DNA from 4 places in the Ruegeria sp. SAZA006 genome. Region 4 is predicted to be linked to each of the others. Evidence: riboswitches for the same ligand, from Rfam matches in the RefSeq annotation. Region 4 holds a riboswitch; each other region holds the start of a gene.
The links. Region 4 has a riboswitch for cobalamin ahead of AC2FNZ_RS17610 (hypothetical protein). Riboswitches for the same ligand answer to the same signal wherever they lie in the genome.

Region 1: linked by a shared signal. The riboswitch ahead of AC2FNZ_RS01995 (DUF1636 family protein) and the one ahead of AC2FNZ_RS17610 (hypothetical protein) in region 4 are both predicted to bind cobalamin.
Region 2: linked by a shared signal. The riboswitch ahead of AC2FNZ_RS04130 (CbtB domain-containing protein) and the one ahead of AC2FNZ_RS17610 (hypothetical protein) in region 4 are both predicted to bind cobalamin.
Region 3: linked by a shared signal. The riboswitch ahead of AC2FNZ_RS04200 (DUF1636 family protein) and the one ahead of AC2FNZ_RS17610 (hypothetical protein) in region 4 are both predicted to bind cobalamin.

The regions. Positions count from the first base shown of each region.
Region 1 is NZ_JBXWSO010000003.1:209,123-216,835, forward strand. Features, by position in the region: gene AC2FNZ_RS01970 (FecR family protein) at 1-70, opposite strand, end outside; tRNA gene AC2FNZ_RS01975 (tRNA-Ser) at 780-869, shown strand; gene AC2FNZ_RS01980 (FecCD family ABC transporter permease) at 1,001-2,029, opposite strand; gene AC2FNZ_RS01985 (ABC transporter substrate-binding protein) at 2,030-2,983, opposite strand; gene AC2FNZ_RS01990 (ABC transporter ATP-binding protein) at 2,980-3,786, opposite strand; gene AC2FNZ_RS01995 (DUF1636 family protein) at 3,783-4,181, opposite strand; cobalamin riboswitch at 4,285-4,492, opposite strand; gene AC2FNZ_RS02000 (hypothetical protein) at 5,176-5,475, shown strand; gene AC2FNZ_RS02005 (hypothetical protein) at 5,719-6,138, shown strand; gene AC2FNZ_RS02010 (hypothetical protein) at 6,194-6,808, shown strand; gene AC2FNZ_RS02015 (hypothetical protein) at 6,858-7,163, shown strand; gene AC2FNZ_RS02020 (hypothetical protein) at 7,206-7,379, shown strand; gene AC2FNZ_RS02025 (hypothetical protein) at 7,498-7,713, shown strand, end outside.
Region 2 is NZ_JBXWSO010000004.1:297,862-305,574, forward strand. Features, by position in the region: gene AC2FNZ_RS04115 (DUF1636 family protein) at 116-460, shown strand; gene AC2FNZ_RS04120 (hypothetical protein) at 448-942, opposite strand; gene AC2FNZ_RS04125 (CbtA family protein) at 1,007-1,705, opposite strand; gene AC2FNZ_RS04130 (CbtB domain-containing protein) at 1,710-1,880, opposite strand; cobalamin riboswitch at 1,917-2,125, opposite strand; gene cobF (precorrin-6A synthase (deacetylating)) at 2,169-2,912, opposite strand; gene cobA (uroporphyrinogen-III C-methyltransferase) at 2,905-3,633, opposite strand; gene AC2FNZ_RS04145 (cobyrinic acid a,c-diamide synthase CobB) at 3,630-4,946, opposite strand; gene cobM (precorrin-4 C(11)-methyltransferase) at 4,939-5,733, opposite strand; gene AC2FNZ_RS04155 (cobalamin biosynthesis protein) at 5,730-6,098, opposite strand; gene cbiE (precorrin-6y C5,15-methyltransferase (decarboxylating) subunit CbiE) at 6,095-7,294, opposite strand; gene AC2FNZ_RS04165 (cobalt-precorrin-6A reductase) at 7,293-7,713, shown strand, end outside.
Region 3 is NZ_JBXWSO010000004.1:311,312-319,024, forward strand. Features, by position in the region: gene cobN (cobaltochelatase subunit CobN) at 1-1,085, opposite strand, end outside; gene cobW (cobalamin biosynthesis protein CobW) at 1,092-2,147, opposite strand; gene AC2FNZ_RS04200 (DUF1636 family protein) at 2,150-2,533, opposite strand; cobalamin riboswitch at 2,615-2,819, opposite strand; gene AC2FNZ_RS04205 (LysR family transcriptional regulator) at 2,892-3,767, opposite strand; gene AC2FNZ_RS04210 (NAD(P)-dependent oxidoreductase) at 3,876-4,832, shown strand; tRNA gene AC2FNZ_RS04215 (tRNA-Cys) at 5,052-5,125, opposite strand; gene AC2FNZ_RS04220 (protein-L-isoaspartate O-methyltransferase family protein) at 5,353-6,006, shown strand; gene AC2FNZ_RS04225 (TolC family outer membrane protein) at 6,102-7,520, shown strand; gene AC2FNZ_RS04230 (hypothetical protein) at 7,595-7,713, shown strand, end outside.
Region 4 is NZ_JBXWSO010000016.1:491,654-499,366, reverse strand. Features, by position in the region: gene nudC (NAD(+) diphosphatase) at 1-14, opposite strand, end outside; gene AC2FNZ_RS17630 (bifunctional 2',3'-cyclic-nucleotide 2'-phosphodiesterase/3'-nucleotidase) at 188-2,056, shown strand; RNA gene ffs (signal recognition particle sRNA small type) at 2,096-2,194, shown strand; gene AC2FNZ_RS17620 (alpha/beta hydrolase family protein) at 2,276-3,133, opposite strand; gene AC2FNZ_RS17615 (TetR/AcrR family transcriptional regulator) at 3,257-3,790, shown strand; cobalamin riboswitch at 3,819-4,036, shown strand; gene AC2FNZ_RS17610 (hypothetical protein) at 4,123-4,530, shown strand; gene AC2FNZ_RS17605 (protein-tyrosine phosphatase family protein) at 4,534-5,037, opposite strand; gene AC2FNZ_RS17600 (DNA polymerase III subunit gamma/tau) at 5,193-6,947, shown strand; gene AC2FNZ_RS17595 (YbaB/EbfC family nucleoid-associated protein) at 7,034-7,378, shown strand; gene recR (recombination mediator RecR) at 7,425-7,713, shown strand, end outside.

The sequences.
Region 1 (7,713 bases), on a different contig from region 4:
ACAACACCTCCATCCCATTACGCAGGGGCAGCGTTTTGCCGCCACGGGTCACATCCGCCCCCTGTTTCACGCTGATTACGGTTCCTATGTTTGCCCAGCTGAGGGCAGGAACGCAAAGAACGAAAAAACCAACCAGAACAATCTTCAACCAAGCCAAAATGCCAGCCCTTCCCCCAAAAGGTTACTGTCGAGCGCGGATGCGCTCACTGCCCGGCCAGCCTCTGAAACTGTTTTTTGGATCAATCAAAATGACTAAAATCTTAGCAAATATGCATCCATTGGCATGTAATTGGCAAGTTTTCTGTTCTTATGCCTTTTCAGCGGACAAGTTGAGCCGCCGAGTTTACGCGAAAGAAACGGCCGTTTCTGCAACTCAAACCACCTGACACTGGCACTCCAGCAGGGCCCTTCTCAACGCCAAAGGCAGGTGGCCTCTCCAGTTTATTCAGCCGTTCACGACACCCATCTTTTTGCAAATGCAATTCCCCACCGCACCTGGCTCGCCATAATTTTTTTGTCCGATTACGTACTCTGACCGCGCGTACACTCTCAGGCCAACCGACGTTGGGATGGCGAAACCAAATCGAAGCAGAACGCGAATCCACGTATGTTTCCTGGCAATCCCGCGGCACGACATGATGGCCACGCCTTAGCCCAAACCGGTGCAGACCTAAGCGATTCCAAGCGTTTTCAAGGGCTTCGCCCAATCCGGCAAAAATTTCCGGTGGTGCAGGAATTGGCCTTGTATTTCCGTCGCTTGCACGGCTATACCCGTCGGCGGAGACGTGGCCGAGTGGTCGAAGGCGCTCCCCTGCTAAGGGAGTAGGCGGGAAACCGTCTCGAGGGTTCGAATCCCTTCGTCTCCGCCATTACCCATTGATATGGCTAAAATAGTGAAGGGCTTGCTTTCAAGTTCTACACTTTTGCTGCGCGCCTTCGCCGGTGCTCCGCCAGCTTCAAGCACCGTTTGGCAGATGATCCGCCGACGGGCCTCGAACACTCAGCGTTTCAACAACAGTATAAAGAAGACCCCTCCCAAAAGACCCGTGACCACGCCAACGGGGATGTCCTCGGGGGCCATTGCGGTTCTGGCGACCACATCCGCCCATAGCAGAAACAAACCACCCAGAATTGCTGACAGAGGGACGACGCGTCGGTAGTCTCCGCCAACAAGGAACCGCACGATATGCGGAACCATCAGACCGACGAAGCCGATCATGCCCGAGAAGGCCACCATGACTCCGGTGATCAGCGCGCCAGCTGCAAAGACACCAAGACGAAACCGCGCCACTGCAATGCCCAGCGAGCTTGCAGTCTCATCCCCGATGGTCATCGCGTTCAGCCTGGCGGCCTGAAGCCATAACCAGGTGCTGCATGGCAGCAGGATCGCCAGCGGGTAGATCAGGTATGACCACTGAGCCAACCCTAACCCGCCCAACATCCAGAACACGGCCGTATGAGCCGCCTTGGGGTCGCCGAGGAAAATCAGAATGTTGGCGCCAGCCATGATGACGAAGGACACCGCCACACCGGTCAGGACCAGGCGATCCGCGCTTGTGGCGCCGGCCCAGCGGGCAACGCTCAGGACCGTCAGCGTGGCCGTCAAGGCACCCAGAAACGCCATGACCGGCACGGTGAGAAGTCCCAGAAACAAGCCGGTATGCAACAAGGCAAGTATGGCTCCAAACGCGCCGCCGGCCGATATGCCCAGCAGGTGGGGATCGGCCAGCGGGTTTCTTGTGACCGCCTGGAGGGTGGCCCCGACAATCGCTAGTCCGGCCCCGACCATGACGGCAAGCAGGGCGCGCGGAAAACGGATTTCCCAGACAATCGCGGCGCGGCCCTTTGACCATGTCGGCTCGCCCGAGGATAGGCCGGTTTCGTGCAGCAAAACTCCCCAGACGGTCTTGGTGGGCACCGAAATGGCCCCCACCGAGATCGCAAAGGACAAGGACACGACCAACACGACCAGCCCCACCAGCATCGCTGCCCAGAGCGGTAGTACCCGGCGCGCCTGCACTACGCGCATTTAGTTGCCGACCAAGGCAGCCGGGCCCCAAAAGCCATGGGCGAGCTTCCGAACCGCCTTGATGTTGCGCGGCCCGGGTGTGGCCTCGACATATTCCAGAACCACGAAACGATCGTTCTTGACCGCGTCCAGATCTGCAAATGCAGGATTATTGACCATGAAGCCCCGCTTCTGCTCGGCGGTGACGTCGCCATAATTGACGATCACAATGACTTCGGGGTTGCGATCGACGACTTCCTCCCAGGTGACGGTCGCCCAGCTTTTCTCGAAATCACCCATGATGTTGACGCCGCCTGCGGCCTCGATCAGAGCGGTCGGCATGGCATAGCGGCCGGCTGTGAACGGCGTATCCTCGCCGCTGTCATAGACAAAGACACGCAGCGGTTCGTCCGAAGGATTCAGGCCGGAGGTGATCTCAGCAAGTTCGGCCTTGTATCCCTGGACCAGCTTTTGCGCCCTCTCTTCGACACCGAAGATACGACCGAGATTCAGCAGATCGTTGTACATGTCACCCATGCTGGCTTTGGGTTTGTCGCCAATATGGATGCAGCTTTCAGTCAGTTCGTAGACTTTGATCCCGAAAGGCTCGAGCGTCTCCGGCGTCACCTCGCCACCCACTTTCATCCCGTAGTTCCAGCCTGCGAAATAGAAATCGGCATCCGCGCCGACCAGCACCTCTTTGCTGGGATACTTGGCTGACAGTTCGGGCAGTTGCTGCACTCCGGCGCGCATGTCCTCGTCCAACGTCTTCCAGCCGGAAATGCCGGTATATCCCACCATCCGGTCGGCAAGGCCCAGCACCAGCATCATTTCCGTCAGGTTCACGTCGTTCGAGATCGCCGCCTTGGGCGGTTCGTCAAAGGTGACGGTTCGATTGCAACTTTGCACGGTGGTTTCCGCGATCGCGGTATTGGCCACCAAAGCCAGGCCCAGGGCTAGGGTGGTCGGTTTCATTTCAAGCTTCCTTCTGGTTGGGGATTGGGGAGTTGATAGGTCAGTTGAGGTTTGTGACTGAGGCTGAGCTGCTCTTGCCGGGCGGTGACATCGAACGTCTCAGAGACCAGCCTGTCACTCAGCACTGTCTGGGGTGGGCCAAAGCCGCAGGGTCGACCGTTCTTCAGAACCAGAACACGGTCGCAGACATCGGCGGCCAGGTTCAGGTCGTGCAGCGAGGTGACGATCGTCAGGTCGAGGTCCCGGATCAGCCGCAACACCTCAAGCTGGTGGCGGATGTCCAGGTGGTTGGTAGGCTCGTCCAGCACAAGAATCCGGGGCTCTTGGGCAAGGGCGCGGGCGACCATCACGCGCTGCCGCTCGCCGCCGGATAGAGTGGCCAGCCCACGATCGGTAAACCCTTGCAGATCCATTCGGTGCAGCGCGGATTCGATGATCTGATGGTCACGACTGCCGGGCGTGGACAGGCCCAACCGGTGCGGCACCCGCCCCAGCGCCACGATGTCGCGCACGGTCAGCGCAAAATCCGAGGGCTGCTCCTGCAGCACGGCGGCAACCTGGCGCGCCAGCGCCCGGGGGGCCATTCTTTTCACGGACACGCCGTCCACCAGCATGTCGCCCGAGGACGGACGGTGATAGCCGTAGATCATCCGGAGAAGAGTGGTCTTGCCGGCACCGTTCGGCCCCACAACCCCCATGACCTGCCCGCGCATCAGCGAAAAACTGGTCTCGTGCAGAACCAACGGCGCTCGTTTTCGCGGCGCCCAGGTGACGGCATCCACCGACAGCAAAGGCGTGCTCATGAGGCACAATCCGCATCTTCCGAAGACGCAGCCATCGCGGCTGGAATGCGGGCCAGCGTCGCATGGCGAAGCCCGGCCAGGCGGTCGACCGAGCTGCACCATCCATCGCGCAACTGCTCGTAGAGCCGGGCGGATTCCACCAATGCCTCGGTCTCTTCAGACGTAAGGCCGCCAAACAGGTAAGATGCCTTGCCCGGCGCGTGATAGGCGACGGTACAGGGCCGGTTGCACCCGACAATGCAGGCGGCACCGGAAACGTCAAAAGCTGCCAAACCGTCGTCTTCGCCCAGCGCGGCGCACAATCGTCCGATCAGGTCAGGCCCGGGGCGCACGGCTGCACCCTTGGATCGGCAAGATAGGCAAACCGAGATGTGATGTGTTGATTGTCGGTTCATTTCGCCCTCCGCGAAATCGCGGGCCGGACAGGGAACCAGTCATGTCAGCGGCGTAAGCCGAAAATGCCATCTTGGCCTCCTTCCGGGACACCCCGCCCGGGTTGAGTTGCGTTTGATGATGGCAGGTCTCCTGACTCGCGGTGTATGGCTTGCCCCGCCTTCCCAGACCTATCGGCCCAGTGGCATCCGGGGGTCGCACACCGCCTACAGTTGCGGGGGCAGTCACGGAATTGGCGTCAGAACGGCGCCGCACCGTATTCCCTTTTACCCGACCGCCAAAACGATCGGGAACCATCAGCACCAATCTCATCCATGAATCGGGTTGCACTGTCAACGACGTTCTGGGTGGGCGCGTGATCGAGGAATCCAAGCGCCCGTTCAGCACCAGCTGAGCGATAGGCCGTGCGGCGAACTACGGTGTTTCAACCAAGTGGATTCGGATAGCCCGGAAGGTCCGGAGATGCAGCGGCGCAAGCGGGTAGATTGCAAAGTCTCCGTGAGCGGCCTCGCCTTTTCCCTTTGAATGCAGAATCCTATCGTCGGCAAACGTACAAAAATTTACGCGCGGAAAAATCATTGATTTATCCTGTAATTGATTCAAACATACGAATTCGACACAACTTTATTTTTACCTCCGTTGTTGTCGCCGTCGCCCGTTTAGTCGGGCCCTTCCGACTGCTGGAGTGAGTGCTGGCGGTCGGAAGGCATTTCACGAAGATCAGCGTTGGGAGGACGCGGTGCCCGGACTTAATGTACGATCCCTCCCTCGAAAGTTCGCACCGGCTTTTGCCCGTGACGTCATTGCGTCAGCACGCTTTGTTCACGGTCCCGGGGATCAGCAGAAATCCTGTCTGCCAGCCACGTCATTGGCGACAGTCTTTTTTGGAACGGGAATTACCAGACCGGGGTATGCTCGAATGACTGCATAGACGTGAGCGCGCGAAAAAGAGGCCACCTATTCCACATGTATCGACAAACCCAAGAGGAGAAGAAAGTGATTAACAAAGTCATGATGATTTCAGGCGCGACGTGTTTCGCACTACTAGCGGCCTGTGACGATACGAGCACGTCAAGCGCACCTGCCGAACTGACACCCGCTCAACAGGCGTGTCTGCGAGACGTGGCCAAAACAACCAACAATTCGCAGGTGGTCGTGCTCTCATCCGCGTTCAGCGAGGCTGGAACACAAGTCACCGTTGGGGTTGGCGAGGATCGGGCTCCGTGGAATTGTATTGCTTACAGTGACGGCGCGACAGCCGGTATTGAGTTCCTCGGCGACGAAGGCGCACTTTGACCCGTTTGATGCGTAGCCGGAGTCGGCTGCGCAGCGCTGGCTTGATACTCTGAGGTCCGGCATGGTCTGCAGAATAACCATCATCGCGTTTGCGACCCTTTACCTGTTGGCGTTGTTTGCGTTCCTGACCGGTACCTTTGGCTGGTTCGGACAGGAACGAGACCCGTTGTCCGGCGTGTTCCTTTTGCCGCTGGGACTGCCCTGGGTACTTGCCGTGGACCTTTTCTCAGAGTCCGCCAAACCGTGGCTCGCGGCAACTGCACCGGTGCTCAACCTGTTGGCACTGGTTTTGATATGCAGATGGGCACGCGGTTTGCGCCAGGAATGAAGGCGGAACTCTTTCCCGCAAAATTGGAGGAAAACATGGGAAAAGTGATCTTGGGGCTTGTGATCGGGCTCATCCTCGGCGTGGTTGGAGCGATGACCTTGGGCGGCGGGGCCGCGATGGGTGTCGGCGTTGCGACAGGCTTGTCCGCCGGTGTGTGCACCACATTGAAGGGAGCCCAGGCCGAGAACCTGATCACCGCCGAGCAAGCAGATCAGATCCTCAATCGCGTGAATTCCGAAATGGCGTCATTGCAAGGAATTGAAACGACTGACGAGATCGTCGGCAGCGCACAGGCTTGCGACGAGTTTCTGGCAGAGTTGCGGGAAGCGCAGTGAGGTTTCTGCTCACCGGAAACATAACATTTACGATAGACCGACAGAGGACCTGCTTATGAAACGCAGTTTTTTGAACCTTCTAACTCCCGCCCTTGCGATCAGCGGAACAGCCGCCCTGGCCATGTCAGACGCCGACGACGCGTGTATCGACCATCTGCGGCAGGTCGGTGGACCGGACGGTCAATCCGGCACGATCGAAAGCTCACAATTCTCGGAAGCCGGCACGCTCGTCATGCTGCGTGACGCGGGCGGAACACTTTGGCGTTGCATTGCGTACAAGGATGGAAGCATCGGCGAGATGTCGGTTGTCGAGGCGATGGATGATGGTGGCGGAGCCATGGACGGCGCTTCCGGGTCTACAGGTAGCCAGCGCGTCAAATTCGATGCCGGGTCCACCGGCGCCGAGCTCGTCGGCCAACTCGCGCCAGGCGCATCGCAGCAATACGTTCTTGGCGCAAAAAACGAACAGTTTCTTTACGTCCGAGTTGCTCCGCAAAATGGCTCTTTGGACTACGTCATTCGCAACCCCGATGGGTCTGAATTGTTGGGATTGATGTCTGCGGACAAGGAGTATCGCGGACAGCTTTGGCAATCCGGAGATCATGTTGTCGAGGTCATCAACCGCAGCAACTCTGCCGTCGACTACAACGTCATTTTTGGAATTGAATAGGGGATCGCCCCGAAACCATGAAACGCATTTCCAAAAAATAGGAAAGCAGATGAACTCCAAGATCCTATTGGTGATCGGCGCGGTCAGTGTCTCTGTGCTTGCAGGATGCGGTGAAAGTGGCGGATCAGTGGAAGCAAGTGCACCAACCGTGGGCAGTTCCAGCGATCTGTCGTCATTTGAAGGCGCAAGAGCGGGTCAGGCTGAAATGGGCATTCAAAGTCTCGGGTTTGAACTCATCCGAAGCGAAGGGCTGACCTCGTACTGGTTCAACAAGGAGACCGGTGCCTGTGCTCGGATCACGACATCTGAGGGAAGATACTCGGACGTAGCGATGCTGCCGTCAGGTGACTGCTGACACGCATTCATCAATCCCAAATCTTCAAAAAGGAGCTTCAACTTGCATTTCGACCTGGCACATGCGGCGATAACCGTTGTCGCCTTGATCATCACCAACCTGGCCTTGAAATCGGCCGGCGTGATCAACGAAGAAAACAAACACCAATGGAACTGGAAAGTTGTTCTGGCCTACTTCGTGGTGGTCTTTATCATCAATCTGGTGTGGCCGATCTAAGGCTTCAGGGCGGCAAGCCAACCGCCGATCTGACCTGGTTACCGTGAACGCGCCTCTCGGCGGGACTGCCGGCAGGAAAAGCGTGAGCATCGCTGGCTGAAAACAGAAAGGAATACGCATGCGGTTTTTGACGTCCCTCATATTCATCGGTGTTCTGGCAACCGCGGCGAATTCTGACGTCACCAGTCGAAACGGTGGCCCAAGCAACAGCCAGATGCTCTCCAAGGGCAGCGATGGAGGCGTCGATGGCGTCGCTTTCTTTCGCCCAGTCCTAAGCGGGGTTTTGTATCGCTCTGGCTTCAAGGGCGGCGACAAGGGTCGAACGGGTCTGAGT
Region 2 (7,713 bases), on a different contig from region 4:
AGTCTTCCCGAAATCCCGGCTGCGTACAGTCACAATATCGTGGGCGGCGGGCTTGCGCCGGGGGTGCGAAACCCGCACAAGCGACAGTGTGAAACGGAAAAGGCAGGCGAGGGGCATGCGTGTTTTGATCTGCAGCAGCTGCGCGGGCGAGCGCGACCAGCCGGCCGAGCGACAGGCGGTATTGGGCGCCCTGCGCGCTGCGGGGCTGGACGGGCAGGTCGAGATCGCCGAGCACGCCTGTTTCAGCGGTTGCGACGAGCCGACCGTGGTGGCGATGCAGGGGGAAAGCCTGGCGTCTTACGTGTTTTCAGGGATCGATCCGGTTGCCGATGCCAATGACATTGCGGCGACCTGTCGGACCATTCTGAACAGCCCGAACGGCTGGATCGAAGACGCCCGGCCGTGCGGGCGGCTTCGCTTGTGTCTGCGGGCGCGGATCCCCGCGTTTCAGTCCACCTGAACCGTGACGGACGCGCTGACCGGCACCCCATCCACGGCCAGCGGGCTGTGGCTGTTGGCGTTCAGCGAGACCTCGATGGTGGCTTCGCCCTTGGGCAGGTCTGGGATGTGCATCCAGTTGCCATAAAGCCGCGCCAGCTTGACGCCGTTCACATAGACATGCGCATGGCCTTCGCCGGGCTTGTCCGTCAATGAGGCATTCTCAGGCGAGAAGCGGAAGTTTTTTGGCATCACATGCAGGTTCCAACCCGCCATCGGGTCGGGGGTGACGGCGATCTCCAGCCCCGGCGCGTCCGGTCCGGCGGGCAGGTTGATGGCGGTGCTATGGTCATGGGCCATGGCCTCGACGTGGTGGCCGCCATGTTGAGCGGGGTCGGAATGGTCGTGGCCGTCGAAGGTGACGCCGTTGGCTGCAGCCAGCACGAACCCGGCACCCCCGCCAAAGACCAGACCGATCGCAAAAAGAGCAAGCGAGCGTGTCATCTTGTTTCCTTGAAAAGCAAATGACCCGCCGGTTGGGCGCCGGCGGGTCGTGGGATTTTGGGGATCAGGCCGCGGCTTCGACGCGCTTGCCCTCACTTTGCCAGAAATACCCGGCAAACGAACCCAGCAGCACCCAGGCCGCAAGGCCCACTCCGAAGGCGCGTGCGGCGAACAGGGCCCCGATCTCGGTCGGAACCGGCCCGGTGAACACGTCGGGTTCCGGCGCGCCGATCAGGTGCGGGGCCAGCAACAGCACGGCCGCACCCAGATAGCTGACGATGTTACCACCAAAGGCGATCAGCCACATGGCCACACCAGCAGTCGCGACGGTTGCCCACCACCAGATCTGCCGCGCAAACACATCGGCTGCGGCAACGCCCGGAACCTCGGGGGCCAGGGTGAAGCCCGGCGCCAGGTGAAAGGCGATGAAACCGGCAAGGCCCCACAGCACGCCCGTGCGCCCGTCAACCGGGTGGCCCTGGGCTTCGGCCAGCGACATCAGGGCGACCAGAACCAGCGCATAGCCGGTATAGGTCAGCATCGTGAACACCACGCTCAGCCCGTCGCGGGTCAGGTCCGAGAACATGCCCGGCAGCTCGGGATGGGCCGAGACGGCTTCGGCTCCGAAATGCACCAGCTCTCCGGATTCATACAGTTCAGCATGCAGCAATACGGGCTGCACGAATACCAACTGCAGCAGGGCGACGATCAACCCGGCTGCAGCACCAGCGAACAACGCGCTGGTCAGAATGCGACTGAACATTGGTTTAGTGGCAGGGGAAGCCGGTTGCGTGGCGCACGTCATGCGCGGCGTCATGCAGCGCCGATGCCTGAACGTGACCCGCCAGAGTGATGATCCCCAGGCCCAGGGCTGCCGCGAACACTGCCGAAAGAATGCCAGCGCGTGCCATTGATGCGGTTTGCGTTTGTGTCGTCATTTTCTGTCCTCCTGTGCCGCCGCACCCGACGGCCGGTGTTTCATTGTTCGCCTGGCAGGTCTCCTGGCTTGCGGGTCAGCGCCTCTGTTCGCCTTCCCCCCGAACGGATCGGGAGTGGCTGGTTGAACAGGGCTCACCGCTTACAGTCGCGGGGGCGGCTTTGGATTTGACCTGCGCGCAGGCCGCACCAAATTCCCTCTTAGCATCCGGATGTCTCCGGCAGGACCAGACCCGTCCATTTAGACGTGAATGCCGCTGTGGCGCAATCGCCATTTGCGACCTTTCGCATCAATTCCCGCGCTTTTTCAGAATGTAGATGTCCATGATCCACCCGTGCCGGGCGCGGGCCTCGGCGCGGGTGCGGAGAATCTCGTCGGCCACATTCGCCAGCGGACCTTTGATCAGGATCTGCTCGGACATACCCACGTACGCCCCCCACCAGATGTCAAAATCGGCCATGTCCAAAGTCTGGAACGAACATTCGCCATCGAGCATCACCGCAACCGTATCCGCATCGCTGGGCCAACCCTCGTCGCGGAGGCGCCGGCCGGTGGTGACCAGATAGGGCGCGCCGATCTCGTTGATCGGCATGGCATGGGCCGCCGTCAGCGCCTGCAGCGCCGTGATGCCGGGGATCACCTTGGTGTTCGGCTGCGGGTCCAGCCGCGCCGCGATTCGCAGCGAGCTGTCATAGAGCGACGGGTCGCCCCAGATCAGCAGGGCGACGGTGCGCGCCTCGGGGTGCCGGGCCATCGCCTCCTGCCAGCGTAGGGCGATTGCGTCGTGCCATTCATCCACGCCGCGCAGGTAGCCATCCTGCGACCGGCGTTCGGGGATGTCGAAATAGGCGATTTGGGGCGGTGTGTCGGTGACCTTGCGGATGATTTCCTCGCGCACGCCGGCCAGATCGGCCTTGTTGGCGCCCTTGCGCGGGATCAGGATCAGATCGGCCGTGCGGATCGCCTGCGCGCCCTGAAAGGTCACGTGGTCTGGGTTGCCGGTACCGATCCCGATCAAGACCAGATCAATCATCGTCGCTCTCCGCCAGCGGACCATAAAGGATCAGCGCCGGCGCGGTACCGATCTCGGAGCCCAGGCGCTCGGCCAGGGCACCGACGGTGGACCGGTGCAGCGATTGCTCTGGCGTCGAGACCGACTCGGCCATCAGCGCAGGGGTATCCAGCGGCAGCCCATGCGCGTGCAGCGCCTGCGCCAGCAGGGGAAAGGTGCGTTTGCCCATGAACACCACCGTCGTCGCGCCCGGGTCGGCCAGCGCGGGCAGGTTCAGATCCTCGGGCAGCTTGCCGCTGACATCGTGGCCGGTGACGAATTGCACCCGCCGCGCGGTCAGCCGGCGGGTCAGCGGGATGCCCGCCGCCGCAGCCGCCGCAATGGCCGAGGGGATGCCCGGTATGATCTCGTATGCGATGCCGGCGGCGCGCAGGGCCACCAGCTCCTCCTCGAGCCGCCCGAACAGGCCGCCATCGCCCGACTTCAGCCGCACGATCCTTTGGCCGGTCTGGGCGTACTCCACCAGCAGGCGGCTGACATGGTCCTGCTTGGGCGAGGGCCGCCCGGCGCGCTTGCCCACGCCCACAAGGTCGGCGTCCTTGCGCGCATGGCTCAGGATCGGCCCGCTGCTGAGGTCGTCGAACAGAACCGCGTCGGCCTTTTGCAGCCGGTCCACGGCCTTGAGGGTCAACAACTCCGGGTCGCCGGGGCCGGAGCCGATGAAGGAAACGAAACCGCTCATGCGCTGGCCTCTGCGATCAGATGGAAGAACGTACCGGTGACATGCCCGCGGCGCGATCCGGTCTGTGGGCCTTCGGCACCTTCGGCGTCAAAAACCCGTGCCAGGGGCGCATCGGGCTGCTCGACGATCGAGGAATAGTGGAACTCGTGCCCTCGCAGCGCGGTCCCGGCCGAGAACCCGGGCATGTCGGCCAGCAACTCGGCCCGGCGATAGCCGAGGTTGAATTTGCGCTTCTCGTACGAAGTGACGAGGCCCAGCAGCCCGGCCATCCGGTGGCGGGTGCCGTCCTTGTCGATCAGCCCTTCGCCCAGGGCCATGTAGCCACCGCATTCGCCATGCACGGGCCGCGTTTCAGCATGTTTGCGCAAGCCGGTCAGGAACCGCTCTGCCGCAGCCAGGGTTCCGGCGTGCAGTTCGGGGTACCCGCCGGGCAACCAGACCAGATCGGCATCCGGGGCCGGCGCCTCGTCCGCCAGCGGAGAAAACGGCGGGATCTCGGCCCCGGCCGCCCGCCAGCCTTCCAGAAGATGCGGATAGGTAAAGGAAAACGCCGCGTCTTGGGCCAGCGCGATCCGTTGCGCCGGAGGGTGCGGCAGCGCGGCCGACGACGGCCCCGCGGGGCCCGACGAGGCCGCCTGCTTGATCGACTCCAGGTCCACATGCTCGCGCAGAAAGGCCGCGTAGCCGGCAATTGCGCTTTCCAGATCGGGGTGCTCGACCGCTTGGATCAAACCCAGATGCCGCTCGGGCAGGGTCAGGTCGCCGCGCCGGGGCAGCACGCCCAGAACCGGCAGGCCCGCGCGCTCCATCCCCAGACGGGTCAGGCGTTCGTGGCGCGGGCTGGCGCAGCGGTTCAGAATCACGCCGGCAAAGGGCAGGTCGGGGTTGTACATCCGGAACCCCAGCGCCGTTGCGGCGGCCGATTGCGCCTGACCGCCCACATCCAACACCAGAACCACCGGCCAGCCCATGCGCAGCGCGGTCTCGGCGCTGGACCCATGGCCCAGCTCTCCCGGCTTGGCGACCCCGTCGAACAGGCCCATTGACCCTTCGGCCACCACGATGTCGGCGCCTTTGGCCTGCGCCGCAATCGCGCCCAGCAACGGCGCGCCCATAGCCCAACTGTCCAGGTTGAACGAGGCTCGCCCTGCCGCCGCCCGGTGAAAGGCCGGATCGATGTAGTCGGGACCGCTCTTGAAGGGCTGCACCGTCAGCCCGTCCTCGGCCAGCGCGCGCAACAGGCCCAGCATCACAGTGGTCTTGCCCGTCCCCGAGGATGGGGCCGAAATCAGCAGTCCTGGCGGGTTAGTCATCGCCGTGACTCCAGCTTGACCACGGGCTGTCGGCGCTTTGCGGGCGATAGCGACGGTCATAAGTCTTGGAATACAGACAGCTTTCGTCGAAGCCTTCACCGGCCAGCGCCGGCCCGACCAGGATCAGCGCGGTGCGCGAGATGCTCTCGTCCAGCGAGTCCTTCAACGTGCCCAGCTTGGCGCGAATGATCCGCTCGTCCGGCCAGCTTGCGCGGTACACCACGGCCACGGGGCAATCGGCGCCGTAGGCGGGGGTCAGGTCGGCCACCACCTTGTCCAGATTGCCGATCGACAGGTGGATGGCCAGCGTCGCGCCGGTGCGGGCGAAGTTTTCCAGCGTTTCGCCCTCGGGCATGGACGAGGCGCGCCCCGGGGTCCGCGTCAGCACCACCGATTGCACCAGCCCGGGCAGGGTCAGCTCGGTGCCCAAAGCGGCTGCGGCGGCGGCAAAGGACGGAACGCCGGGGGTCACGCTGACGGGAATACCCATCTGTTTCAGGCGCCGGATCTGTTCGCCCATCGCCGACCAGACCGACAGGTCGCCCGAATGCAGGCGGGCCACGTCCTGACCGGCATCATGGGCGGTTTTGATTTCAGCCATGATCTGATCCAGATCCATCGGCGCGGTGTTCAAGATGCGCGCGCCTTCGGGGCAGTGGGCCAGGATCTCCTCGGGCACAAGCGACCCGGCATACAGGCACACCGGGCAAGCGGCGATGATGTCGCGTCCGCGCAGGGTCAGAAGGTCGGCGGCGCCTGGTCCGGCGCCGATGAAATGAACGGTCATGTCTGTCCTCCGATGGCGACCGCGCAGGTGGCAAGCCGGTCGTCCGAGATCTGTCGGGGTGAAAGCAGCCGCGCGCCCGGTCCGGCGGCGGCAAGGGCGGAAGCTTCGGCCACGCTGCCGGTGCCATGACTGGCGCGGCTGCGGGGCGAGCAGGTGAGGGTGCGTTGCCCGGCCAGATCGGTCGGGTTCACAAAATGCAGGGGCAGGGCGCAGGCGGCGGCAAATTCGGCCAGCGCCGGGTGGCCGGCCTTGTCGGCGGCGGTGGCCAGCGCGTCCACTGCCTGTCCGGCAGTGGCGCGGTCGAACGCGGCACGCAGGCTGGCGCTGGTCGCGGTGGACGAAAACCCAAGCCCGGCCACGATCATAGGGTCACGCTCCACTGAACGACCGGATAGGCCGATTTCCAGCTACGCCGGGGGCCGAGTTCGCCGGCTTGCGCCAGTTCGATCCGCAGCAGGTCGCCGCCCAGCTTGGTGTGCCATTGGCTCAGCAACGCCTCGCTTTCCAGCGTCACGGCATTGGCCACCAGTCGGATGCCCGAGGGCAGGTTGGAGGCAAGCCAGTCCAGCAGTGCGTCGCTCAGCCCACCGCCGATGAACACCACGTCAGGCAAGGGCAGGCCGTCCAGCGCATCGGGCGCCCGGCCATGGATGACCTGCAACTGATCTTGTCCCAGCGCGTCGGCATTGGCGCGGATGCGCGCGGCGCGGTCGGCGCGCGGCTCGATCGTGGTGGCAGTCAGGGACGGGTCGCACATGAGCCACTCGATGCCGATCGATCCGCTGCCGCCGCCGATGTCCCACAGATGCTGACCCCGCGCAGGCGCCAGCGCCGACAGGGTCAGCGCGCGCACCGGCCGTTTGGTGATCTGCCCGTCGGTTTCGAAAATCTCGTCGGGTTTGCCCGAGGCCAAGGGCAGCGGACGCCCGCCGCCCGAAACCTCGAGCGCAACGCAGACCGGATGCTCGAACGCGCCCAGCAAGGCTTCGGTCAGGGACATGCTGCGCGCGCGTTCCCGAGGGCCGCCGAGAGCCTCCATCACGTGCAGGGTCGTATCGCCGAACCCGGTCTCGGTCAGATAGCGGGCCAACTCGGTCACCGCGGCCCCGTCGCGCAGCAGGACGATGGCGCGCAGGCCTTGCGACAGATGCGGACGCAGGCGGGTCAGGGGCGCGGCGTGCAGGCCGAAGGTGGCAGTGCTTTCCAACGGCCAGCCCAACCGCGCGGCCGCCAGCGAAAAGGTCGACTGCCCCGGCCGTGCCACCCAGTCTTCGGGGGCGAAATTGCGGGCGATTACCGACCCGGCGCCAAACCAGAACGGATCACCCGAGGCCAGAACCACCGTGCGCCGACCCTTCAGCCCCTGAAGGATGGGCAACCCGTCGGCGAAAGGCACTGGCCATGCGATGCGTTCGGCGCCGGTTTCGGGAACCAGTGACAGGTGCCGCAGCGGGCCCATGACCACCTCGGCGCGCTCCAGCTCTTGACGGCTTGCGGCCGACAGGCCATCCAGTCCATCCTCGCCCAGGCCCAGAATGGTCAGCCACGGAGTTTCAGACATGCCCAACCTCCTGATCCTTGGCGGCACGACCGAGGCCAACGCATTGGCCCGCGCCGTGGCGGATTTGGGTGTGGCGGCAACCTATTCCTATGCGGGCCGGGTCGACAACCCGCGGCCGCAACCGCTGTCCACCCGCGTGGGTGGCTTTGGCGGGGCCGAAGGGTTGGCGCGTCACATCCGCGACACCGGTGTGACCCATGTGATCGACGCCACCCATCCCTTTGCCGCGCAGATGAGCCGCAACGCCATCAACGCCTGCCAGCAGACGCATACGCCGTTGGCCGCGTTGACCCGCGCGGAATGGACGGCCGCGCCCGGCGACCGGTGGCAGTGCGTACCCGACATCGCCAGCGCCGTTGCCGCGCTGGCCGGGACGCCGCGCCGGGTGTTCCTTGCGGTGGGGCGCATGCATCTTGAGG
Region 3 (7,713 bases), on a different contig from region 4:
CGGTCGACGATGGCGGTGATCCGGTCGGGCTCGGGCCGGTGGGCAAAGCGGGAATATTCCAGATGCGGGTCGCGCTTGCCCGGTTCCTTGAACGAGGCGACACCGGCCGAGATGCGCCCGTCCACTTCGGGCAGCACCACATGCATGGCCAGATCGGCAGGCGACAGGCCGCGTTCGGCCTCGGCCCACGCCTTGCGGCGCGAAGTGGCCAGCGCGACCTGAAACACCGGCACGCCCGCCACGTCCAAGGGCGATGTGCCCGACGCGCCTTTGCCCGAAAACGAGGTGGCATTGATGATCGCCGAGGGCGTCATCGCGGGGATATTCTCGGCCAGCCATTGCGCCGCCGCAGGCACCTTGAGCGAGGGTGCGAATAGCCCCACCGCCTGATGACCCCGCGCGCGGATTTCCCGGATCAGCGCCGCGACCGGCGCGGTATCGGCTGAGGTCAGGTAGGCGCGGTAGAAGGTTATGATGATGCGCCGACCTTCGCCCGTGAATGCGTCCTCGGGTGCGATCACACCGCGATCCGGGCACCACGCGCCGCAATCGGGCAGGGTCTTGGCCCCCATCACCGGCCCGGCATAGAGCCCCGCCGCCAGCGCCATCTGCGCCAGAGCCGCCTGGGCTGCCACTTCGCCGCCGGTGTCGCACAGATGCGCCAGCCGCCGCAGGGTCGAGACCGGCAGGGTGGAATAGTCGTCCAGCCGCGTATCCTCGCGCCCGTCGGCGGGCAGCACGGCCAGCGCGATGCCCTTGGCCTGCGCCAGCGCCAGCACCTGTTGCAACCCGTAGGACCAATAGGGCACGCCGCCGATCAGCCGGATCAGGATGCCCTTGGCGCCCTGAAGCGTCTGTTCGACATAGGTATCGACCGACAGCGGATGTTTCAGCGCCGTCAGGTTGGCCAGCCGCAACGAGGGCATCCGCCCCTCGGGCCCGCCGCCGCGATGCCAGCCGGCCGCGAAAGCACCCAGATCGCTGTCCGAAAAGGACAGCACCACCAGATCCGCCGGGCTCTGGCCCAGATCGGTCGGGGTCTCGGTTTCCTCGAGCCCGTGGCTTTCGCGGAAGACGACGTGCATCGGTGCTTACTCGGCGGCCTCGGTGACGCCCGTCAGGATGCTGCGGATCGCGGATTCGTCGATGTCGTCATGCTCGGCGATGACCACAAGGCGCGAGCGGCGCTCCTCGTCCGGTTTCCACGGGCGGTCATACTGGTGCCGGACCCGCGCGCCGACCGCCTGAACCAGCAGGCGCATCGGCTTGCCCTGAACGGCGGCATAGCCCTTGACCCGCAGGATGTTCAGTTCGTTCGCCAGACGTTCGATATTGGCGACCAGCTGCGCCGGGTCGGTCTGTTCGGGCAGTTCGACTACGATGCTTTCGAAGTCGTCATGTTCATGGTCGTCATGGCCGTCGTGATGCGAGGGGCGGGCGTCCATGTCGTCTTCGGCTGCGGCCTCCAGCCCCAGCACCACGCGCACGTCCACCGTACCCTCGGCCACTTCGACCACGGGCAGGGGGCGGGGCGCCTCGGAGGCGATGACCTCGCGCGCCTTGGCCACGCCTTCGGGGCCGGCCAGGTCGGGCTTGGTCAGCAGGATGATGTCGGCGCACGAGATCTGATCTTCGAACACTTCGGACAGGGGCGTTTCGTGGTCGATCGAGTCATCGGCCATGCGCTGGGCGTCCACCGCCTCGACATTGGGCGCGAAGCGGCCTGCGGCCACGGCCTCGGCATCGGCCAGCGCGATCACGCCGTCCACTGTGATCTTGGAACGGATATCGGGCCAGTCGAACGCCTTGAGAAGCGGTTTCGGCAGGGCCAGACCGCTGGTTTCGATCAGGATGTGATCGGGACGCGGGTCCAGCGCCATCAGCGCCTCGATCGTGGGGATGAAGTCATCGGCCACGGTGCAGCAGATGCAGCCATTGGCCAGTTCCATGATGTTCTCCGCCGGGCAATCGGGGATGGCGCAGCTTTTCAGGATTTCGCCATCGACGCCCACATCGCCGAATTCGTTGACGACCACCGCCAGCCGCTTGCCCTGCGGGTTCTGCATCAGGTGGCGGATCAGCGTGGTCTTGCCCGAGCCGAGAAAGCCGGTGATGACGGTGACGGGAAGTTTTTCGAGGGTGCTCATGCTCAGGCTCCAATCGGGGGAATGCGGGCGGCGCAGTTCTTGCGGAAATGTTCAGGGCGGTCGCGCCATTTCACAAGGCCATCATCGGCGGCCAGGTACTTGGTGGCGCCTTCGACGATGATCTCGACATGGTCGGATTCGTTGAGGTTCTCATAGACGAAGGTCCAGCGCGACGGCCCGCCGCGCAGAACGATCGAGCAGCCCTGATCGCAGTTCGACAGGCATTCGACCGGCTTCAGAGTGATGCCTTCGGGCAGGTCGGCGGCGGCCAGCGCCTTGTGCAGCAGCGTGCCGGGGCGCTGGGCGTCGTCCTCGATGGGCAGCCCGCGTCGGCAGGTGGTGCAGACCAGCAGCTCGACTGGTGTGGTCTCGGTCACGTCTCTCATCCCCATCACTCGGTTGTCGGGGGACGGGGTATGCGCGGGCCACGTTGCGGACATGGGCCCGACACCGGAACACCCCGTCCGGTTTGTCTTCGGGCGTTGGCAGGTCTCCCGGCTTGCGGATGTCAGAGCGGTGCTCTGTCGGATGTCCCGCCTTCCCGGCCTGCGGCCAGTGGCATTTGGGCACCCTCTCCGTTCACGGTCGCGGGGGCGGCTGCGTTTGACGGAAAACCGCTGACGCATTCCCTTTTCATCTGCTTGCACAGACACCAACGCAAGCGACATGCGGTACGGGCAGGGGGGTTGTCAAGCGCGCAGGGGCAAGTGCTTTGCGTCGGATCGAAAAAGCGACTTGCCGGGGTCAATCCGCGGCATCACCGGCCAATCGGTCGCGCAACCACGCGAGGAACAACTGGGCGGGGATGGACGGAGGCGCCGCGCTGACGCTGCGGATCAGGTAGTGCGACTGGGCAAAGGGAATCGCTGGCCCCGCAACCCGCATCGGCGTGCCCTGCGCGATGGCGTTGAGCGCGAACCGCTCCAGAACGGTGGCATAGCCCGCGCCGGCCATCACCAGTTGCAGCGCCGTGACGGTCGTATCCGCCGAATGGCGCGCGGGGCGGTCGGGCAGGTCGATGCTCGTGGCCTCGGCGTACCGCGCCCAGTTGTCCTCGTACCCCAGAATGTGGATCAACGGGCCGTTGCGCAGATCTGGCGCCGTGTCCTGCGCCCGGCAGACGGGCACCAGCCGTTCCGAGCACAGCCGGTCCGCCGCAACACCGGGCCAGTCGCCATGGCCCAGCCGGATTTCCACGTCCACATCGGCAGGCGCGGCCGAGTCGTTCCAGATGTGCGACACCAGCCGCACCGGGATCTCGGGGTGCTGCGCGCTGAACGCGGGCAGCTCGGCCGCGATCCAGTAGGTCATCGACGATATCGCCGCCCGGATGGTCAGCGCCTGCCGCGAGGCGGGGCCGAACAGGCTGTTGGTGGACAGTGCGATATCCGACAACGCCCGGCGCACGGTCAGCGCGTAGGACTGGCCCAGCTCGGTCAGCGACAGGTGTCGTGCGTTGCGGGCAAAAAGCGGCTGCCCGAGGTCCGCCTCGAGCGAGCGGATATGCAGCGACACCGCCGTTTGCGTCAGGCCCAGTTCCTGCGCGGCGGTTGTGAAATTCAGGTGGCGGGCAGCGGCCTCGAAGCTGCGCAACCACGCCGGATTGGGCAGGCGGTCCATTCAGCACCAAAATTTTTTGCATCTAAACTGACTTTTTATTCGTTTCTTTTGTCGGTGGGCAACGGAAATACTCGGGCCAACGAAATTGCGCCTGCAGGAGGGCAGAACATGAAGGTCGGGTTCATCGGTTTGGGCAATGTGGGGGGCAAGCTGTCGGGGTCGCTGCTGCGCAACGGTATCGACCTGACGGTATACGACCTTAACCCCGATCTTGTGGCGGAGTTCTCCGCCAAGGGCGCTAAGGCCGGTGAAAGCCCGGCGCAGATGATGCGCGATTGCGATGCGGTCATCACCTGCCTGCCGTCGCCCGCTGCCTCGGACGCGGTGATGCAGCAGATGCTGCCCGAGGTGACCCGCGGCAAGATCTGGATGGAGATGTCCACCACTGACGAGGCCGAGGTCAAACGCCTGGGGACCATGGTGATCGAGCGCGGCGGGGCGGCGGTGGACTGCCCGGTTTCGGGCGGGTGCCACCGGGCGGCCACGGGCAATATCTCGATCTTCGCGGGCTGTGACCGGGCAACGTTCGAGCGGATTCTGCCGTTCCTGACGACGATGGGCCGGCGCATTCTGCATACCGGCGATCTGGGCACGGCCTCGGTTCTGAAGGTGCTGACCAACTATCTGGCCACTGCCAACCTGATTACCTGCGCCGAGGCGCTGGTGACCGCCAAGGCCGCCGGGATGGACCTGAACACGACCTACGAGGCGATCAAGATCTCGTCCGGCACGTCCTTCGTGCATGAGACCGAAAGCCAGGTGATCCTGAACGGCTCGCGCGATATTTCCTTCACCATGGATCTGGTGAAAAAGGATATCGGCCTGTTCCAGGAGGTCGCCGACCGCGCCGGCGTGCCGTTGGAGATGAACCCCCTGATGATCAAGATATTCGACGACGCCATTGCCCGCTATGGCGAGCGCGAGCTGTCGCCCAACATCATTCGGCGGCTCGAGGATGCAACCGGGCTGAGCATTACCGCGCCCGGTTTTCCGGCCGAGATGCAGGACGATGAACCGGAAGAGCCGGGGTACGAGGTGATTCCGCAAGGTAGAAGCGCGGTCTGATCGGACGGTCAGCGCAAACGCGCGGTTTCGGAGGTGTCTTGCATGGATCGAGTGCGTAGGTGGTGCCCCTGCGCTGACATAACCCTTGCCCGATTGTTACTGGTTAGCTCGGCTCCGCTAACCATCTCCGCACGTATTTTGGCGTTTCGTATCAACATTCTGTTCCAGTCGATTATTATTAGGACCAGAGAACAGCGATGCAGTGCGAGGCAAGAAAGTTGGAGGCGAGTACCGGAATCGAACCGGTGTACACGGATTTGCAATCCGCTGCGTCACCACTCCGCCAACTCGCCTTTTCAAGCAATTTCAATTACTTGACGTGGTGCAGACGCGGTTCTAGCAGCTTTCCAGAACAACGTCCAGAGGGTTGCTGAAAATTCCGCCGGCCATGGCGTTGGATGGTCGGTCAGCGTAGTGGCAACTTTTGTCGCGGCCTGCAATTTTTGCCGGGCTGGCCGTTGCCGGGCGGGATCGGATGTGGCAAAAGCCGAGCAACCATGGGAAATATACGAGCGGTCACATGACGGATTTCGCAGCCCGACGCCACACGATGGTAGACACTCAGGTCAGGCCCTCTGATGTCACCAAATTCCCGATCATCGATTCAATGCTGAAGGTCCAGCGCGAGAACTTCGTGCCGGATGCCAGTCGCGAAGTGGCCTATGCTGGCGACCTGATCGATCTGGGAAACGGGCGCTGCCTGCTGGAGCCGAGGACTCTGTCGAAGATGCTGGATGCATTGAATATTTCGAATGACGAGGTGGTTCTGGATATCGCCCCGGCGTTCGGATACTCGACCGCCGTCGCCGCGAACATGGCGCAGCTTGTGGTGGGCGTCGAGGATGACGAGGCCAACGCAGCCGACGCGCAGTCCCGCCTGATGGAGGCGGATATCGACAACGCGATCATTCATGTCGGACCTTTGGAGCAGGGGGCGGCCGAGCATGGCCCCTATGATGTCATCATCATCCAGGGCGGTGTGGAACGTCTGCCCGATGCCCTGCTCGATCAACTGAAAGATCATGGCCGCATCGCTTGCCTGTTCGTCGAAGGCAACCTGGGCACCGTTCGCATTGGTCGAAAGTCCGATGGGCGGGTGACATGGCGTCATGGCTTCAACGCAAACGCCCCGGTACTGCCGGCGTTTTCGGCCGAGTGTGCATTTTCGCTATAGTCGATCAGCGGTTTTCCGCGGTCCCTTGATTAGTTGAAAACAAAGGCGCAAACTGCCTGCGGGCTTGCGTTATTTTGATTTGAGAGGATTTGGGTATGCTTGGAACGGCTGGAGGGAAGCTGGTCAAGGCAGTCGCTCTGACGGCGGGAATCGCGCTGAGCGTGATGCCGGGGCGCTCGGTTTTGGCGGACAATCTGACCGACGCGTTCATCGGTGCATACAACACAAGCGGGCTGTTGGAACAGAACCGCGCCTTGCTGCGCGCAGCCGACGAAGACGTTGCAATCGCATTGTCGGCCCTGCGCCCGATCATCAACTGGACCGTCCGTGTCAGCCAGGATTATGCCAAGTCTCGCGCCGGAACAGTGGTGTCGACGGTCGAACCGTCGCGCTTCTTCTCGGGACTCACGCTGAGCCAGCTGGTCTATGACGGCGGTGCATCGATTCTCGGGAAACAGTCGGCTCAGGAAACAGTTCTGGCAACTCGCCAAGCATTGATCGATATTGAGCAACAGGTTCTGTTCCGCGCAACGACGGCTTATCTGAGTGTTCTGCTACAGGAAGAAACGGTTCAGATTCGCCAGAACAACGTCAATCTCTCAGGCGAGGAACTGCGGGCCACGCAAGACCGTTTTGAAGTCGGTGAGGTCACCCGGACCGACGTCGCGCTGTCCGAAGCGCAGTTGGCAAGCTCGCAGGCTGATCTGGCCGATGCGCGAGGCGACCTGAGCACTGCCCAAGCGGAATATGTGAACGCCGTCGGCAAACAGCCGGGCCGTACTGCGGGCCAGCCGCGTCTGCCGAAGCTGCCCGGTTCTCTGGCCGAGGCCATAAGCCTGGCACAAAGAAACCACCCGGCAATCCTTTCGGCGCAGCATCAGGTGCGTGCCTTGGATCTGACCGTGCAACAGCAGCGCGCGGGCCTGGGTCCGAATGTAAGCCTGAACGCGGACGCGGGGATCACGGAAAGCTATGACAACGACGACTATACCAACGATGCGTCCATCTCGTTGAATTTCAATCAGCCCATCTATGCCGGTGGCCGATTGGCGGCCAACGTGCGCCGCGCAATGGCTCAGCGGGACGCATCGCGCGCCAACCTTCTGAATGTGCAGAAAGACATCACTCAGGGTGTGACGGACGCCTATGTGCGCTTTGAAACGGCTACGGCCAGCCTGCGGGCATCCGTCGAACGGGTACGCGCATCGCAGGTCGCCTTTGACGGGATTCGCGAAGAGGCCACCTTGGGGGCTCGGACCACACTGGACGTTCTGACCGCTCAGCAGGATTTGCTGGACGCACAATTGGCCGAAGTTGCCTCGCGGACGGAACGGTCTCTGGCTGCCTATCAGTTGTTGCAGGCACAAGGTCTGTTGACGGCCGAGCGCCTTGGACTGGCGGTCCAGATTTATGACCCGACGCTCTACTACAACCTGGTCAAAAAGGCGCCTGCACAGATCAGCAAGCAAAGCCGCGACCTGGATCGAGTTCTCAAAGCTTTGCGGCGCGAGTGATCAGCCACACTATCTGTTGTTAGGTTCGACCGGATTGGATACACTGGTCCAAAAGGTCAGAGCGGTAGAGAACAATGACGGATAGCAGTGTCAAAGCAGGTGTCGAAGACGTATTGTCGTCGATCAAGCGTTTGGTCAGCGAAGAAGGGCGCAAGGTCCCGAACCTGATCAAAGCGACTGCGGCCCGCAAGCC
Region 4 (7,713 bases):
TCCGCCCGTTTCATGCCTGTCCCTTTGGAATTTGCACAAGGGCTGCCACGACTTGGGCACTGGTGCAATGGGAATTCACACTCGCAAAAAGCATCGTTGTCGCAAAGGACGCATGGAAGCCCTGACGATTACCTGTATTCTACCTTTAAGTGAAAACGTATGCACAACAGCACCTAAAAGAAGAAAATTGGCTCTGAAATCCTCCCTGCTTCAGGCACATCCCCACTTGAAAACCGCGCACATCCGGATTCTTGCAACGACCGATCTGCACATGAATCTGAGCAGTTTCGACTATTATGCGGACCGGCCGGAACCAAGTGTGGGCTTCACCCGAACCGCCAGTTTGATCCGCTCTGCACGTCAAGAGGCGGAAGAGGCGAATGCAACTGTCCTGTTGTTCGACAACGGCGATTCCCTTCAGGGGACACTTCTGGGTGACTGGGCGGTCGCGCAGACCGACGCGACCCACCCGTTGATGTCAGCCTTTGGGCGCTTGGGCTACGACGCAATTGCGCTGGGGAACCACGATTTCGGCTTTGGTCTGCCAGCTCTGGGCCGGATCGTTTCTCGGGCACCTTGCCCGGTTTTGTGCAGCAACATGCGGTGTCTGACCGGGGTTGCGCCTTGGCAGAAACAGGCCATCCTGACCCGTCATGTCCACGCCAACGGCCAAAGCATTCCTGTCCGAATTGGCGTTTTCTCGATCCTGCCGCCGCAGACGGTGAAGTGGGAAGCACCACAATTGGAAGGCCAGGTTGCAGCCGAGGATGCCGTCGCCACGGCGCGCCGGATGGCGGAGAATTTGCGTCGTCAGGGCTGTGACCTGATTGTGGCCCTTGCACATTCCGGCCTAGGCGAGCCCGACGCCGCGCCGATGTCGGAAAATGTGGTCACACAGCTTTCTGCTCTGGACGGTATTGATGCAATCGTGGCCGGACACACGCACCTGACACTGCCCGACCCAAGCGATGGTAACCCGCAGCAGGCCAGACCCGTGGTCATGCCCGGATCAGCGGGGTCGCATTTGGGGGTGATCGACCTCACGCTTGCTATGAACGCCGCGGGAGAAGCGAAAATTGTTGGTCACAGCGCGCATCTGCGCGCGATCTGCCCGGGCGGGGCTGAAACCGGCGCTCGGGTCGTTCCTGAAGACCCTGAGATGGTCGAACTTTTTGCCGCCGCCCACAAGGCGACCCGCAAAGCCGCTGCCCAGCCGGTGGGCCGGATCAATCGTACCCTGCACAGCTATTTCACCTTTTGCGGGGTGGATCAGGGGCTGAATTTGGTCGCCGCAGCACAGGCGGCAGCCCTGCGACCGGTTCTGGCCGGAACGGCCTTTGAAACCCTCCCAGTTCTGTCCGCAGCCGCACCTTCGAAATTCGGAGGCCGGGCCGGACCACGGCACTACACCGAAGTTCCGGCTGGCGATGTCACCGTACGGCATGTCTCGGACTTGCATGTGTTCCCAAACCAACTGGCCGCCATGCTGCTGGATGGCCGCCAGATCGCCGAGTGGCTGGAGATGTCGGCTGCCCAGTTTTCCCAACTTGGCGACAGCGACGAGCAGGTTCTGATCAACCCCGAAGGCACCGGGCACAATTTCGACGTGCTGCATGGGGTGACCTACAGGTTCGATCTGACCCAGCCCGCACGATATGAATTAAGCGGCCAGTTGATCGACACGTCCCATTCCCGCCTGCGCGATCTTGCCTTTCAGGGCCGCCCCGTCGATCCGGATGAACAATTCGTCGTTGCATCAAACAGCTACCGAGCCAATGGCGGCGGCAACTTTCCCGTCCCAGACCCGGCTCGCCTGATCCCGGTGCCGCCGCTGAGCCTCCAGGGTATCTTGCGCGACTACCTGGCGGGACGATTGGGTCCGGATCCGTTGGAAAACACCGCCCAAAGCTTTTCCTTTGTTCCGCAGGCGGGCCGGTCCGTGATTCTGAAGACCGGGCCAAGCGCAGCGAACTACCTGCACGAGCTGGACCACTTTGCAGCCACCACCGACGGGCAGGACGCGCGCGGGTTTCTTCGGATACGCCTGTCTTTGTGACGGGTTGCCAAGCGGCTGCGTGATGCCTATATCGGCGGTCGAGAGGTTGGCGCGGGCAAGCGCCTCGCCAACCTGGTCAGGTCCGGAAGGAAGCAGCCACAACGAGCCCCGCTTGGGTCGATGTCCAACCTCTCACTTGACGCCGCGCCGCGTATTCGGCCGGGTCAATCCAACCTCTGCATTTCGTCGTTGTTCCTGAAAACCGCGCTTACGGGCGGGTCAGGCGATCAATCGCGGCCAAACGGCACTGCTGCGGCGGGCGAAGGCGCCGATATGACCGATTTCGGACAGTCCGAAATCCTTGGGCTCCAACAAGTGCCGACGGGCGGTCGGACCATAGAGTTCAGCCAGCCGCCAGACGGCGGGTGGTGGCACTGTCTGGTCATCCTCAAACGCAATGATATCCACCGTGGCGTTCGCCCGGCTCCAATCCGCTTGGGGAAGCGTGTCTCCCAATTCGGGCAGATAGCTGGTGGGCGATGTGCACCACTTGCGCCATTGCCAATAGACGCCAGCCGGCAAGTCGGCTCCGAATCCCAGTAGTTTCCCTGGCAGGTACCCCAGCAGATGCACCAGAGGTGGCACATGGCCATACCAGAACAAAGTCGCCAAGCCCTTGTAGGGCCACGGGTGATCGGCCACCGTCACCAAACCTGCGCACACACAGATCATCCGGTCGATCTGTTCGATTTCCGGTTGCAGCGGACCCAGCATTCCACCGACCGAATGCCCGATCACCCACAGTTTTGCCTGCGGGTATCGACGGCGCATCTCGGCACGCGCTGCGGGCATGTCGATCAGCGCCCAGTCCGCCATCGTGGCCTTCGAGTCTTTCAGCCGCCCTGTCAGCGAATGCTCGAAATCCCGGTAATCATATGTCAGGCAAGCCATACCGCGCTCGGCGGCCAGCCAGCGAGCAAAGTGCTGATAGTAGTCACGTGGCACTCCTGTTGCGCCGTTCAGCACAACAACGGTTTGCGGCTCGACCGCCGGAGCGTAAAGCCGCGCCGCCAGCTGGGTCTGGCCCGACGGAAACTGAAAGTCTTCCACGTCAACCGCGTGCTGCGAATCCAACATCTTTGCCTCCAAACACTCTGGACCGATCGGTCTAATACTTTGTGTCTGGACCATTTGGTCTAGGGCTGTCAATATTCGGCCTGCATGACCCAACGTCCACCAAACACCAAAGATCGCCTGATCGTGACTGCCGCCAAACTGTTCCAGCGCTCGGGCTATAACGGTGTCGGTCTGGCGGAATTGCTGGCCGAAGCGCAGGCCCCCAAGGGTTCGCTGTATCACCATTTTCCAAAGGGCAAGCCGGATCTGGCCCTGGCGGCGGCCAGTTGGGCCTCGGACGGGATGTTGAACATGATCGCTGCGGCATTCGACGACGCCGCGGGTTTTCGCGACGGGGTCACCACCCTGTGCCACAAAATCGCGAAGCTATTCGACACCTCGGCCCAGTGGGAGACCTGCCCCATCGCCGCCACCCTGTTCGAAAGCCCCGACAACCGCGCGTTTCGGGAACATGCCGACCGTCTGTATGAAAGCTGGATCATCGAAGTTCGAAACCACGCCGCGCGGTTCGGAGTTTCCGACCCTGAAAATGCTGCGGACACCCTGTTCATCGTAATGCAGGGCGGCTGGCAATTGGCGCGTGCCCGCAGGGATTCGAATGTGCTGCGCAGACTGCCTGATCTGTTCCCTTGGGACACACTCCGGCAACCGGGCTGAAACCGTCTTGACTCGATCCCGGATACACCGCTAGCGATGAGGGGATGGTTCCCGTACCGTTTCGGTCCGGGATGAAAAGGGAACACGGTGCGGTCCAACCCGGAACTCCGGAGCGGACCAAGGCCGCGACTGCCCCCGCAACTGTAGGCGGAGAGCGATGCCGAAATACCACTGACCGAAAGGTTGGGAAGGTCGGCAAAGCAAAGACCCGCAAGTCAGGAGACCTGCCATCACACGTGAAACCGAAACTCGGACGGGGTGTCCGGGCAGGGTCTGGCCTTGAAACCGGCGTCTGTCCAAATCCACCCCGCCCAGCGCGCGGAGGGCGCAACATGATTTGGAAGACCGATACCCATGAATTCGCGGCAACCATCTGCCAGCGCACCGGAAAGACCTGCCCGGCATTGGCGCGCATGGCACGGGCAATCGCGCAGGCAATGGCGACGGCGCAGGCCGCTACATCCCCCGACTTCCAAGTGGAAGGCAGCAGCGAACTGGCCCATTGCGAACATGGCTGCACGGCGCGGTTCGATGCACGTCCCGAACGGATCCGCGTGTATTGCGGAGCGGCCGCCGATACCCCGTCCGACTGTCTTGAAACCTATGCCGACATGCTGTTTGACAACCAGAGCGACGCCCTGCCCGCACAGGTCATCGGTGATCGACCCTGTGCGATGCTGCAGGCCACGGCGATCATGCCCGTGGTCAGGGCCGAGCGCGAGTTCCGCGCAACCGCCTGAAGGTCAGGTCGCCAGTGCCTCGCGCGCCGGGGCGACGGCCCAGTCCATCTGAGCATCGGTTTCGACCGCGCAGGGGCGTACGGCCCGCAGGCGTTTCAGGGCCTGTTCCGGCTGCTCGCCGCTTTCGATCATCAAGCGCAGAACAACCATGCCCGACCGCCCACAACCGCCCCGGCAGTGAACCAGTACCCGCCCGCCGCCCGACAGCGCATGGCGGGCGGCGGCACTGACTTCGGGCCAGCGGCCGGATATCTCGGTCGACGGCGCCGAGAAGTCGGCGACCGGCAGATGCGCCCACCGACAGGCGCGCCGATGAATGTCACAGCCCAATTCGCCTGCACCCACAGAAACCAGTTCGGCAAGGGTTGTCATCGAAATCACCAGCCCCGGCGCCCAGGCTGAAATCAGGTCCAGGTCTCCTTCATAGTCGCCGCCACCGCCGGGAACCGAGGTCAGGGCCAGCGTGCCGCCACCCACCTGCAATGCATGAACCACAAGATTTGTCATCAGACGTTCCCCCCGAAACTGGCTGATTGAACTTGATCCGCGCAGTATGCCTCACACCGCGCGCTCGCCAAAGCGAAAAACCTGCACCGGCGCTGTGGACGCGGGGCACCGGGAACTCTACCCTGCATCGTCAGTACGAATCCGTCAGAGCAGACATGACCACACAGTCCAGCCCCGCCTATCAGGTTCTCGCCCGAAAATACCGCCCGGAAACCTTTGCCGACCTGGTCGGTCAGGATGCCATGGTGCGCACGCTGAAAAACGCGTTCGAGGCGGACCGGATCGCGCAGGCCTTCATCATGACCGGCATCCGCGGCACCGGCAAGACGACCACGGCCCGGATCATCGCCAAGGGCATGAACTGCATCGGCCCCGACGGCAATGGCGGCCCAACGACCGAACCCTGCGGCCAGTGCGAGCATTGCGTGGCCATCATGGAAGGTCGCCATGTGGACGTGCTGGAAATGGACGCCGCCAGCCGCACCGGCGTGGGCGACATCCGCGAGATCATCGACAGCGTGCGCTATCGCGCCGCCAGCGCGCGCTACAAGATCTACATCATCGACGAAGTCCACATGCTGTCGACCAGCGCCTTCAACGCGCTGCTGAAAACGCTGGAGGAACCGCCCGAACACGTAAAGTTCATCTTTGCCACGACCGAGATCCGCAAGGTTCCGGTCACCGTGCTGTCGCGCTGCCAACGGTTCGACCTGCGCCGGATCGAGCCCGAAGTGATGATCGGCCTGCTGCGCAAGATTGCCACCGCCGAAGGCGCGGAAATCTCGGATGACGCGCTGGCCCTGATCACCCGCGCCGCAGAAGGCTCGGCCCGGGATGCGACCTCGCTGCTGGATCAGGCGATCAGCCATGGCGCCGGCGAAACCACTGCCGATCAGGTGCGCGCGATGCTGGGACTGGCCGACCGGGGCCGCGTTCTTGACCTGATGGACATGATCCTGCGTGGCGATGCGGCCGGGGCCTTGACCGAACTGGGCGCGCAATATGCCGAGGGCGCCGACCCGCTGGCGGTGCTGCGCGATCTGGCAGAAATCACGCATTGGGTCTCGGTGGTGAAGATCACCCCTGACGCGGCCGAAGACCCGACCGTCTCACCAGACGAGCGCACCCGCGGCCAGCAGATGGCCGAGGCGCTGCCGATGCGGGTGCTGACCCGGATGTGGCAGATGCTGCTGAAGGCACTCGAGGAAGTCTCGGCCGCCCCCAACGCCATGATGGCCGCGGAAATGGCGGTGATCCGTCTGACCCATGTGGCAGATCTGCCCAGCCCGGAAGAGTTGATCAAGCGCCTTCAGGACAGCCCTCCGCCGCCCGTCGGCGGGCCGGGGGGCGGCGTTCCGGTCGCCGGAAACAGCGCCCCGCCCGTGACCGCGACGGCCTCGGCCCATGCGCCGGCCCCGCGCGGTGCGGGCGGCGCGCCCACGGCGGCGTTGGCCCAGGACGTGCAGACCGCACTGGCGCGTTATCCAACATTCGAGCATGTGGTCGAGCTGATCCGCGCCAACCGTGACGTGAAACTGCTGGTCGAGGTCGAGAACGGCGTCCGCCTCGTCTCGTATCAGCCGGGCCGGATCGAATTCACGCCCACCGAAAAGGCCCCTACCGACCTGGCCGCGCGGCTCGGGTCCGCGCTGCAGCGCTGGACCAGCAATCGCTGGGCGGTCTCGATCGTCTCGGACGGCGACGCCCCCACCATCGCCGAACTGCGCGACGCGGCCGAGCTGGCGCTGAAGGCCAAGGCCGAAGGACACCCTCTGGTGCAGGCGGTTCTGACTCAGTTCCCCAAGGCCCGCATCACACGGATCGAAACCCCCGAGGACCGTGCGGCCAAGGTCGAAACCGAAGCCCTGCCCGAGGTCGAAGACGAATGGGACCCGTTCGAGGAAGACTGATCATCCGCGCAGAAGGCGCGCTGCCCTTGTGAAGGACGCAGACGGCCCGTATTTAGGCCGCAAATCGAATGACAGGAGACATACAGATGCTCAAAGGACTCGGTGGTCTGGGCGACATGGCCAAGATGATGAAATCCGCGCAGGAACTGCAGACCAAGATGGCGCAGATGCAGGAAGAGCTGAACACCATCATGGTCGTCGGCGAATCCGGCGCGGGCCTGGTCAAGGCCACGGCCTCGGCCAAGGGCGAGCTGAAAGGTCTGGACATCGACCCCTCGATTTTCAACAGCGACGACAAGGAAGTGGTCGAGGACTTGATCCTGGCCGCCATCAAGGATGCGCAGACCAAGGCGGCCGAGCGGTCACAGGAAGAAATGGCCAAGCTGACCGAAAGCATGGGTCTGCCGGCGGACATCAAGCTGCCGTTCTGATCTCCGCCCTTCAACCCCCCGCTGCCAAAGCCACGCAGGACTGGCCATGAGTTCGAACAGTGAAATCGACGCCCTGATCGACCTGATGGCCAAGCTGCCGGGGCTGGGCCCGCGCTCGGCCCGGCGGGCGGTACTGCACCTGATCCGCAAACGCGCCCTGCTGCTGACGCCTTTGTCGGACGCTATGCAGCAGGTCGCCGCCACCGCGCGCGAATGCCTGAACTGCGGCAACGTGGGCACCACCGACATCTGCGACATCTGCAATTCCGAAGACCGTGCCACCGGAGAGCTGTGCGTGGTCGAGGACGTGGCCGACCTGTGGGCGATGGAACGCG